One region of the Micromonospora sp. TSRI0369 genome, then DNA from elsewhere that is predicted to be linked to it. Evidence: riboswitches for the same ligand, from Rfam matches in the RefSeq annotation. Region 1 holds a riboswitch; the other holds the start of a gene.
What was found. Region 1 has a riboswitch for cyclic di-AMP ahead of AMK25_RS12715 (LysM peptidoglycan-binding domain-containing protein). Riboswitches for the same ligand answer to the same signal wherever they lie in the genome.

Region 1 (5,727 bases):
GGATAGAGCGCGGCCACTCCGCCGGACAGGCCGGCCTGGACCCGGCGGGCCACGTCGTCGGCCAGGATCTCGTAGCTGTCGGCCTCGATGCCGTCGACAGCGAGCCGGGCGACCTCCGCCGGGTCGGCCTTCGGGCCGGGTACGGCGGCGGCCATCTCGGTGTCCATGTAGCCCACGTGCAGCCCTGCGACGCGGACGCCCCGGTCGGCCAGCTCCAGGCGCAGGGCGTTCGTCATCGACCATTCGGCGGCCTTGGCCGCGCCGTACGCGCCGACGCCGGGGAACGTGAACCAGGACAGCGCGGACAGGACGTTCAGGATTGTCCCGCCGCCGTTCGCCGCGATCCGGGGCGCGAACGCGCGTACCACCGACAGCGTGCCGAGGTAGTGCGTCTCCAGCTCCAGCCGGATCTGCGCGAGGTCCCCGTCGAGCAGGTCGGCGCCGGTGCTCACGCCGGCGTTGTTGACGAGCAGCGTCACGTCCCCGGCCCGCTCGGCGGCGGTGGCCACCGACGCGGGGTCGGTGATGTCGAGGCGTACCGGGGTGACGCCGGGCAGGTTCACGGTGTCCGGGTTGCGCGCGCCGGCCCAGACGGTGGCGCCGCGCGCGACGAGTTCGGCGGCCAGGTGCCGGCCGAAGCCACGGTTGGCGCCGGTGACCAGGGCGGTGCTTCCAGCGATCTTCATGTCTCGCTCCGAGAGGTGGTGAGGAAGAGAGGTCAGGCGGACAGCAGGCCCGGACCGGGCAGGACGGCCAGTTCGCCGGGCGGTACGTCGTGCCCGGCGTCGCAGCGCAGCCGGGCGTGCACGGCCGCGCCGCACTCGTCGTGGGTCACCCGGACCGCCGGGCCCGCCTCGTCGGCGGCGTACGTGTCGCCCCACTGCCGCAGCGCGACGAGCACCGGGATCAGGTCGCTGCCCTTGGAGGTGAGCACGTACTCGTCGCGGGTGCGCTGCCCGGGCTCGCGGTAGGGGCGCCGGTCGAGCAGCCCGTCGGCGACGAGCTGCTTGAGACGTGCGGCGGCGACGGGCTCGCTGACGCCGACCCGCCGGGCGAAGTCGTCGAAGCGGCGGGTGCCGAACGACGCCTCGCGCAGCAGGAGCAGCGTGGTGCGGTTGCCGACCACCTCCAGCGCCCGGGCGATCGAGCAGTTGGCGGTGGACCAGGAGTCACGCTGGGCAAGGAGGTCCGTCATGGCGTCGACGGTACCCCCCTGGCTTAGGGAAGCAAAAGCCAGCTACCTCACAGCTGGCCGGGGAAGAAGCCGTGCCGGGCCAGCGGCTCGACGATCTGGTGCTCCTCGTACGACAGGTGCGACAGCAGCGTGTCGGTGAGCAGGTCCACCGCCTCCTGGAGCTGCGTGAAGTCGCCGGGCCGCCGGACCAGCTCCACGAGCGCCCGGTCGACGCTCTCCACCACGCCGTGGATCACCACGTGCTCCTCCTCGAGGCGGTCCAGCACGGCCGCCAGCCCGGCCTCGGAGCGGCGCAGGTGCGGGAAGATCGAGGCGTCCTCCAGCCCGTGGTGCTGGGTGACCATGGTGCAGTACGCCGCGCAGTACGCCCCGAGCGTCCAGTTGTTCTGCCGCATGGTCATCTCGTTCAGCGCGGCCCGCGCCCGGCCCGGCGAGACAGTGCCTCGCTTGACCTGTTCCAGCAGGTCGCGCACCTGGGCCAGCTCCTGGCGCAGATGGTCGTGCACGTCCACCAGGTGCTGCCCGGCGGCCTGTCCCCGGGCCGGGTAGACCTGTCCGGCCGGTGGTGGCGGGGCGGTCGGCCGGGTCGACTCGTCCCAGGGGCGGCGCGCGCTCAGGCGTACCCCCGGGTCCGGGGTGGGGGTGACCGCCAGCGTGGCCGGGCCGCCGGTGGCGGCCGTCTCGTCGGCGACCGCGCGGGCGCCGCTGCCCGGCGCGGTGCGCTCGCCGGCGACCAGCTCCCGCACCGCGGGCGCGACCTCCTGGGCGAAGATCTGGATCGCGCGCGGCTCGTCGCTGCCGAGGATGAACGTGGTGACGCCGTGCTCCAGCGTGAGCCCGGCCAACTCCTCCACCCACTGCTCCGGCGGACCGGCCAGGAAGCCGGCCGACGAGCGGGCGAACGTGCCGTTCACGTTGAGCATGCGGCGGATCTCGGCCGGGTCGCGCCCGGCGGCCTGAGCGCCCTCGTCCACGAGCGCGTTCAGGGCGGGCAGCTCGTCGGGGCCCTTCGGCAGGTAGGACAGGGAGGGCAGCCAGCCGTCGGCGGCGCGGCCGACCAGGCGCAGCATGCGCGGCTTGTACGCGCCGACCCAGATGCCCACCTGATGCGCGGGCGCCGGGCCGCGCTTGGCGCCGACCACCCGGTAGTGCTCGCCGTCGACCCGGATCATGCCCCGGCGGTCGGTGTCCCAGACCTCGCGGATCACCCGGATCGCCTCGTCCAGGGCCTCGACCGCCGCGCCGGGGGACAGGCGCCGCCCGCCCGTCGCCTCGATCGCGTCCCAGAACGCGCCCGCGCCGAGTCCCAGCTCGACCCGCCCGCCGGTGAGCAGGTCCAGGCTGGCCACGCTGCGGGCCAGCACCACCGGCTGGCGCAGCGGCAGGTTGAGCACGTTGCCGGCCAGGCGGATGCGCTCGGTGACGGCGGCCACGTAGGACATCAGCGTCCAGGTGTCCAGGAAGCCCGGCTGGTACGGGTGGTCCTGGAACGTGACAAGGTCCAGCCCGACCTGCTCGCAGAGCGTGGCCAGCGCCACCACCTGGTCGGGCTGCCCGGCGGCGGGAGTGATGAAGCCGCCGAAGGTCAGCTCGTGTCCGTGATCGGTCATCCGTCCCGCCTCCCGTGATCTTGCTCAGCCCTGCCACCGTAGCTCCACAGGTGGTAGCCCGGCCGGGTGAACAGGGTCACAAGAAGTGGATGATCGTCGCAAACCGTCCATAGCGTCGGTTCCGTTCGCATTCGTGGACACCGTAGGCCGGAAACGCCTAGTCCCGCCGCCGGCCGCGGTTACCGGACGTCGCGCGGGAGCGGGGGAACCACACGTACCACGGTGCCTCGTCACCTCGGGGTGAAGCCGCCACCGGCGGCCGGGCTCCTCGGCCCGAACCCGACAGCTCACCTCGTCGGCGTGGAGGAATCCACATGGCAACTGAATACTCAGCCCGGGGCCGCCGTATCGCTCTCGGAGCAGTCCTGGCCGGCGCCGCCGTCGGCGCCGCGACCCTGTTCGGCCCGGCCGCGCCGGCCGGCGCCGGCGTCAACTGGGACGCGGTCGCGCGCTGCGAATCAGGCGGCAACTGGAAGATCAACACCGGCAACGGGTACTACGGCGGGCTCCAGTTCTCCCGCGCCACCTGGAACGGCTACGGCGGGCAGAAGTACGCCGCCCGGGCCGACCTGGCCAGCCGGTCCGAGCAGATCGCCGTCGCCGAGAAGGTGCTGCGCGGGCAGGGCATCGGCGCGTGGCCGGTCTGCGGCAGGAAGGGCGGCTCGGCGAGCGCCGCCGCGACCCGGTCCGAGCGGGCCACCCCGAAGAAGGCGAACCCGAAGAAGACCACCTCGAAGAAGGCCGCCCCGGAGCGGGCCGTCACGCGCAGGGCCGCGCCGGAACGGGCCGCGACGAAGGCGGCGCCGCAGCTGTCGTCCGGCGTCGGGACGTACGTGGTCCGGCGCGGGGACACGCTGTCGGAGATCGCCGTGGCGCAGCGCGTCGACGGCGGCTGGCGTGCCCTGCACGAGCGCAACCGGGCAGTGGTCGGCGACGACCCCGGCCTGATCTTCCCTGGTCAGCGGCTGCGTCTGCGCTGACCTGATCCGGACGCCCGGCCGGTTCGCCCCGGCCGGGCGTCCGGCCGTCCGCGACACGCCGTGTCGCCGATGTCCGGCCTGCTCCCGGCGCCGGGACACGGCCCGCGACGGCCGGTGATCGCGATTCGTCGGAGCCGGTTGTTAGGGTCACGATGATCGGCTAAGACGTGAAGAAAGCGCGGATATGACCAACGACCCGTTCTCGGCGGCCGCGAGCCTCGACGAGCTGCTGACCCGCACGCAGCAGGCGCTCACCGCGATGCGCTCCCGGGCCTCGGCGCACGCCGACGGCGAACCGGCCGACCTGCTGCGCGCCGAGGGCACTGCGGCCGGTGGGCGGGTCCGCGCGGTCGCCGTCCAGGGTGGCCGGCTGGATTCCGTGACGATCGACCCGGAGCTGGCCGGCGAGCCCCTCGACGTCCTCAGCGGACACCTCGTCGCCGCCGCCAACGACGCACTGTCCGAGCTGGACGCACAGGTCAGCGCGTCGGCGCGAGCCGACGCCGACGCGCTCGCCGCCCGGCTCGGCAGCATGGGTGACCAGGCCGAGCTGTTCGGCCGCGCGATGCACGAGGCGGCCGCCCGGATCCATCGTGACCGCGGCACCTCGTCCCGGGCCGGGCGCCCGGCCTGAGACGACGAGGCGGCCGGCCGCCGGGAGGACGACGACCGGCCGCGCTACGCCACGGTCAGCTCAGGGTGACCGCGGTGTCGTCGACGACGAAGGACGTCTGCAGAGAGCTGTCCTCCACGCCGCTGAACGAGATGGTCGCCGTGGTGCCTGCGAGCGACGAGATGTCGAAGGACCGCTGCACGTACCCGGTGGCCTTGTTCAGGTTGGAGTAGGTGGCCAGCGTGGTGCTGCCGGCCTTGACGGTGAGCTTGTCGTACGCGGTGCTCGTGGTCGTCTCCGCGCTGTCGATGTGCAGCCAGAAGCTCAACGTCGCCCGGCATCCGGCCGGGATCGTCACCGACTGACTGAGCGTGTCGGTGTGCGACGAGCCGTACCCGTCCAGCCACGCCTTGTACGAGCCGCCGTGCGCCGCCTGGCCGCTGTCCGTGGTGATGACGCCGGACGAGGCGGTCCAGCTCACGTTGCCCGACTCGAAGCCGGGGTTGGCGAGCTTGTTGCCGGAGCAGCCGCCCGACGGCGGGGTGGTGGTGGCGGTCGGCGTGGGCGTCGGGGTGCCGCCGGCGCAGGTCGGCTCACCCGACTGGGCCGGTACGCTGACCGCCGCCCAGGCCGCCTTGACCGCGTTGAACTCGGTGCAGCTGCTCGGGTAGAGGTTCTTCGCCGCCTGCAATGTCCAGACGCGGTACTTCAGGTAGGACGAGGACGAGGTCTTCAGCAGCATGGCGTTGTACATGATCTTGATGGCCTTCTGGATGCCCAGGCCGGTCACGCTGCTGCTGTTGCAGGTCGAGCTGGACGGCTGCCCGTTGGTCGGGCTGCTGCCGTTCGCCAGCAGGTAGAACCAGTGGTTGCCCGGCCCGGCCGCGGCGTGCACCTCGGTCGACGGGATGCTGCTGGAGTAGCAGTTCGGGTCGCCGAGCGCCGACGGGTTGTACATGTTGCGGATCGGGCCGGAGCCGACCAGGTTGATCTTCTCGCCGACCAGGAAGTCCGGCGCGTCGTAGCTGGACGGCTCGTTGGCGAACCACTCGGTGGCCGCGCCGAACGTGTCCGCCACGAACTCCTGCGTGCCGCCGCCGGAGATGCCGCCGGGGGTGTTGTCGTCGATGCCGTGGCCGATCTCGTGCGCCACCACGTCCAGCGAGCCGATCCACTGACCGGCGGTGTTCTTGCCGATCTGCACCTGGCTGCCGTCGTAGTAGGCGTTCTGGTCGTTGAGGCCCACCCGGATCGGCCAGTAGCCACCGTTGCCGTTGGCGCCGTTGCGGCCCAGCCACTGGGCGAGCATCTTGTGCTCGGTCTGCGCGG
Region 2 (5,727 bases), on a different contig from region 1:
CGGAGACGGTCACCTGGAGCGTCTCGACCGGTACGAACGCGTCCCACTCCAGCGCCCGTACGGCCGCGACGGCGATCTCCGGATCCTCCCGCCCGGCGGCGGTGGCGATCTGGACGAAGAGGTCGTTGGCGACCGCGCGGACCCGGGCGGCCCGGTGCGCGGCCCGCTCGGCGGCCCACTTCTTGGCGTAGCTGTCCACCCGGCCGGTCAGCGTCACCACGCCCTCGGTGACAGTCACCCCGATCTCGTCCGGGCCGACCCGGGGTTCCCAGGTCAGTTCGTCGAGCACCGCGGACTGGATGTCCCGGTCGGTACGCGTGATCGTGTCGGTGGCCATCCGGCTTCCCCTCCCGTCGACGGCGGCGCGGGCACGCGGTCCCGCACCCGCGATCCTGCGCGTGTCCCGGGTGAGCCACCCTCACCCGGTCCGGGTGAGGGGGAGGGGGAGCGCACCACGCAGCACGGTGGCCGCCCCGGGGAGTACCGGGAGCGGCCACCGTGCCGGTCGGGTGCGGGTCAGCCGTCCAGGCCGGCCGGGGAGTTCGGGCGGTCCACGTCGACGAACTCGATCTCGTCCGCGGCGCGGTCGCGGCTGCCCGCGGCGCGCGCGGCGGTGCCGGCGGCCCAGCCGATCGCCGCGCCCGCGAGCGCCGCCGCGATCAGCAGCGTCCAGGGCAGCGCGGGCCGGCGCCCGGCCAGCGCGTCGAAGGCGAGCGTGGCCCGCCGGCGCGCCTCCTCGGCGGCGGAGCCGACCAGGTCGGTGGCGTCGTCGGCGAAGCCGGAGGAGTTGCGGCGGGCGGCGCGGGTGGCGTCGCGCACGCTGTCACCGGCGGAGCCGGCCGCGGAGAGCAGGTGCTGCCACGCCTGGTCGGCGACCCGCTCGGCCTTGCCCCGGCGGTCCAGCAGGTTGGATCCGAACATCGTTCTACCTCCTCGGGTGCCGAAGGCCGGCGGCCACTTCGGACTCCGGTGTCCATCCGGCGCGTCACGGGTTGACTCCCCCGGGCAGTGCCCAGCGCGCGGCGGCGGCAAACCCACAGTGGGGCGCGGGCGGCTACCAGGCTTTCAAACCGGGACGAACCACCCGAACGCGCCGAGAGCGGGGTGTCGGCGCGAGGTGCGCGCGCCCGCTACCCTGGTCGGCGGATCGACGGGTCCGACCGGCCGTACGGCTGGCCGTGGCCCGCGTAGAAGGGGAAACTGGAACCCGGAGGTCCGGATTGGGTGCGCCCAGGTGTGCCCAGTTCGCGAATTGCTCATCCCGGGGGGTGGCGACCGGGCCGTTGGAGGAATACTCTCGGTCGCGGCCCGCGTACTGATGAGGCGCCCGTCAAGGGCGAGTGGAGGTGCTCGCGTGAGCCTGTCGATCGTGAAGTCGGTGCGGCCGGGTGGTGTCGTCCAGATCGCGCCCCGTGGGGAGATCGACGTCGACACCGCGTACGAGGTGCGGGAAGCGATCGCCGAGGTGCTCGCGAAGGGCCGTCCCGCGCGCATCGAGCTGAACATGCGGCTCGTCACGTTCATCGACTCGGTCGGCATCAGCGCCATGGTGGCCGGCTTCCAGACCTGCGAGGTCAGCGGCGTCAAGCTCGTGGTCACCGAGCCGAGCCGGTTCGTGCACCGGCAGCTCTGGGTGACCGGCCTGCTCGGCCTCTTCGGCGCTCCCGAACCGTGGTTCGCCGACGACACCCCCGAGGTGCTGCCCGGCGCCTGAGCGCCCGCTCGCACCCCCTCCGGCCAGGGACCTTCTACCCGTTGCCAGCCCGGCGTCCGTACGGGACGATCGTCGCGACGTACGACGGCGAGGGGGCCCGCTTGCAGAGCAGCGACAGCTTCAGCTACACCGTGCAGGCCCGGTGCAGCCGGGCCGACGCGGTGGCACTGCTGGGTGACCTCAGTCGCCAGGGCGAGCTGCATCCGCTGATCGTCCGGGTCCGGCAACTGCCGGCCCGGCCGGGCGCGCTCGCCAGCTACGCGATCACCGACCGGCTGCAACTGGGCCCGCTGCACTTTCCGGTCACGTACCAGGCGGACGTGCTGGTCGCGAGCGAGGACGAGGTGGTCACGGTGGCCCGGCAGCAGCCGGCGACGACGGTGCGCAACCACACCCGGCTGCGCGACGAGCCCGACGGCACCGTGCGCATCGACGTGGAGATCACGCTGACCGCGCCGGCGCCGCTGTTCGGGTACGCGTTCCGCCAGGCCCGGGCGGCTCACCTGAGCCTGGCGGCTCGTCTCGGCGCGACGCTGGAGGGCCGGCCCGATCCGGCCGGCCCTCCGGGAGCGCGCTAGTACACCGACAGGTGCACGTGGTTGGTGTGATCGCTGGACGGGTCGCCGTTGCCGCCGCTGTACGCCTTCCACCCGCTGCTGGGCAGCCAGATCTGCTTGAACCAGATCACGTAGAGCACGGCGAGCGGGTCGGCGTTGCGTACGAAGTACGCGGCCAGGTTGTTGCCGTACGTCCGGTCACCGCCGCTGGCCACGCCGCCGAAGCCGTTCTTCTGGGCGGCGAAGTCGCAGGCCCGCCCCTTCGGGTGCTCGCCCGAGCCGCTGGGCCGGTGGCACGAGACGTACCGGGTGAAGCCGGCCGCCTTGGCCTGCTGCAGCGCGTGCAGCGTCCGCGGGGTGATGCAGCCGTTGGCCGGGGTCGGGTCGTTGACGCTGCACGACTCCGCCGGCCACGAGCCGTCCGAGTTACGCGGCGCCGGCTTCGCGTTCTTGTTGGAGGTGCCCTGGACGCTGCCGCCGCCGCCACTGCTGCTGCGGGACGCCCTGTCGTTCGCCACTTCGAGCGCGCGCTCGGCCTGCTCCTTGCGCTTGCCCATCACCGCGACCTGCTTGCGTTGCTCGCGGATCTCGGTGTCGAGCGCGGCCCGGGTGCGGGTGGCCTCGTCGCGGGTGGCGATCAGCTCGCGCACCGTGCGGTCCTCGTGCGCGGCGACCTGTCCCAGGGTGGCGGCCCGGTCCATGAAGCCCGCCGGGCTGCTGCTGTCGAGCAACGCCGCGGCGGTGCCGAGGCGGCCCGCGCGGTATGCCACCCCGGCGATCTCGCCGACCTTGGCGTCGCGTGCGGCCAGTTCGGCGCCGACCGTCTTGAGCTGGTCGTTCAGCTGCTTCTGGCGGTTTACCGACTGGTTCAGCGCGGCCTTCGCCTCCAGCCAGCCCTTGCTGGCCGCGTCGAGTTGGGCGCGCAGCTCCGGCGTGCCGCCCTCGTCGTCGCCGGGTGCGGCGGCGAGCAGGGCGGTCCGGGGCGCCGCCGAGGCGGGGGAGGCCGGAACGGTCGCGACGCCGAGAGTCAGCGTCGCGACGAGCAGGGCCGCCAACCGGGCGGCCGTCCGTCGTACAGGTGCCACTGGGGGCATTCAACACGTCCTTCCGTCAACCGCCGACCGGGTTAGCTGACGGGTTCGGGACGGAAGATCCCTACCGCTGACGCGGATGCACCCCACGTACGTGGTTCCCCGGCTCGCCCCTTCGGGCGATTAGGCGACGGCCACCCCACCTGCGCCGGTGACGCCGGTGGCTGCGGCCGCGACCGAGCCTACCGGCGCGGCCCGGGCGCGGCTCCGACGCGTGGTGCCGCATGGCGGGGCAAAACCGACATTACTGTACAGCAGCCACAGTGATTTAAGTCTGTCCTAATCACCACTCGGTCTTTCCGCACACGCCCGCGGACGCTCCGGGTTCGACCTGCAACGTGGCGTGATCGATGGAGAAGTCCTCGTGCAGCGCGGCCCGCGCGGCGGCAAGCACCCCGCCGGGGTCGACGCCGGGGTCGGTGGTCAGGTGCGCCGAGGCCACCTCCATCCCGGAGGTGAGCGTCCAGACGTGCAGGTCGTGCACCTCGGCCACGCCGGGGACCGCGGCCAGCCGGTCGTGCACGGCGGTCACCTGCAGGTGTTCCGGCGCCGCCTGCACCAGGATGCGCACCGCGGCCCGGCCGAGCCGCCAGGTGCGCGGCAGGATGAACAGGCCGATCCCGACGGCGACCAGGGGGTCCGCCCACCACCAGTCGGTGACCGCGATGACCAGCGCCGCGGCGATCACGCCGAGCGAGCCGAGCAGGTCGCCGAGCACCTCCAGGTACGCGCCGCGCAGGTTGATGCTCTCCTTCGACCCGGCCCGCAGCAGCGCGAAGGCGACGATGTTGGCGAGCAGGCCGAGCACCGCCACCACGAGCATCGGGCCGGCGAGCACCTCCGGCGGCTCGCCGAAGCGGCGTACCGCCTCGACCAGGACGTAGACCGCGACGGCGCCGAGCAGCACGGCGTTGGCGAGTGCGGCGAGCACCTCCAGCCGGTAGAGGCCGAACGTGCGCTGCGGGTCGGTGCCGGCACGCCGGGTGGCGGTGATCGCCGCGAGGGCCATGCCGATGCCGAGCACGTCGGTGAACATGTGCCCGGCGTCGGAGAGCAGGGCGAGCGAGCCGGTGGTGAAGGCGGCCACCGCCTCGACCACCATCAGGACGGCGAGCAGCGCGAACGCGGCCCATAGGCGGCCCCGGTGGCGGTGTGCCGCGTTGGCCACCGCACCGCTGTGGTCATGACCTGCGCCCACGCCAACACCCTCCCTGCCGCGTACCGGCCGGGCCCAATGTATGTTCACATCGCTATGTATGCAAGTGAACTGTGGGTGGTGCCGGCGCGCCCACTCACCCCACCGGGTCGAGCGTGGTGAGGCGCTGGGTCGCCCGGGACAGCGCCACGTAGAGCGTGCGCACGCCCGACCCCGGATCGGCCCGGATCTCGCTCGGCGCCACCAGCACCACGCCGTCGTACTCCATGCCCTTGGCCTGGAGGCTGGTCACCACCTGCAGCCGGCCCGCGCCGCGCGCGCCCAGCCAGCTGGCCACCTCGTCCCGGCGCGGCACCGGCGTGATCACGCCCACAGTGCCCTCCACCTGTCCGAGCAGCGCCTCGGCCGCCTCGACGGTGGCCGCCGGCAGCTCGGCGGCGGGCACCACGCGCTCGACCGGCGGCACGCCGGTGGACCGGACCGCGTCGGGCAGCGGCAGATCCGGGTAGAGCCGGCGGATCTCCGCCGCCGCCACCGCGAAGATCTCCGCCGAGTTGCGGTAGTTGGTGGTCAGCTCGTAGCGGTGCCGCTTGCGCCGGCCCAGCGCCTGGTCCCGGGCCCGGTCCAGCTCCTGCGGGTCGCCGGTCCAGGCCGTCTGCGCCGGGTCGCCGACCACGGTCCAGGAGGCCAGCCGTCCCCGCCGGCCCACCATCCGCCACTGCATCGGCGAGACGTCCTGCGCCTCGTCCACCACCACGTGCGCGTAGTCGCGGTAGTCGGCCGGACGCTCCCGGGCCGCCGCCCGGGCGGCGCGCTGCCGATCGGCGTACGTGCTCAGCTCGCGCACGCCACCGGCGAGCTGGTACCGGTCGCGCTTGGGCCGGGCCCGCTGCACCGGCTTGCCCAGCAGCGCGTCCAGCTCGTCCAGCAGCGCGATGTCCGCCACCGTCAGACCGTCGGTCGCGAGCGTGCGGTACGCCTGCCCGAGCAGCCGGATCTCGGCCGAGGAGAGGATCCCACCGGCGTAGCGGCGCAGCCGGTCCGGACGGGCCAGCCAGTCCAGCACGTGCCGCGGGTGCAGCCGTGGCCACCACGCCTTGAGGAACTCGCGGAACTCCGGCCGCTCGATGATCTCGTCCTCGAACGCGGGCTGCTCCGGCAGCCGGCCCACCCGCAGCGTGCGGGCCTGCGCGTAGAGCGCGGCGAGCA

Region 2: it holds a riboswitch for cyclic di-AMP, as region 1 does, so the genes downstream of both, AMK25_RS27480 (coiled-coil domain-containing protein) here and AMK25_RS12715 (LysM peptidoglycan-binding domain-containing protein) in region 1, are expected to answer to the same signal.

The regions. Positions count from the first base shown of each region.
Region 1 is NZ_LIVU01000003.1:855,899-861,625, forward strand. Features, by position in the region: gene AMK25_RS12700 (SDR family oxidoreductase) at 1-686, opposite strand, end outside; gene AMK25_RS12705 (winged helix-turn-helix transcriptional regulator) at 719-1,195, opposite strand; gene AMK25_RS12710 (LLM class flavin-dependent oxidoreductase) at 1,243-2,805, opposite strand; cyclic di-AMP (ydaO/yuaA leader) riboswitch at 2,950-3,121, shown strand; gene AMK25_RS12715 (LysM peptidoglycan-binding domain-containing protein) at 3,120-3,785, shown strand; gene AMK25_RS12720 (YbaB/EbfC family nucleoid-associated protein) at 3,970-4,419, shown strand; gene AMK25_RS12725 (M4 family metallopeptidase) at 4,475-5,727, opposite strand, start outside.
Region 2 is NZ_LIVU01000011.1:105,275-111,001, forward strand. Features, by position in the region: gene AMK25_RS27460 (BON domain-containing protein) at 1-337, opposite strand, end outside; gene AMK25_RS27465 (hypothetical protein) at 517-921, opposite strand; gene AMK25_RS27470 (STAS domain-containing protein) at 1,355-1,714, shown strand; gene AMK25_RS27475 (SRPBCC family protein) at 1,756-2,292, shown strand; gene AMK25_RS27480 (coiled-coil domain-containing protein) at 2,289-3,365, opposite strand; cyclic di-AMP (ydaO/yuaA leader) riboswitch at 3,371-3,502, opposite strand; gene AMK25_RS27485 (cation diffusion facilitator family transporter) at 3,646-4,560, opposite strand; gene AMK25_RS27490 (HelD family protein) at 4,655-5,727, opposite strand, start outside.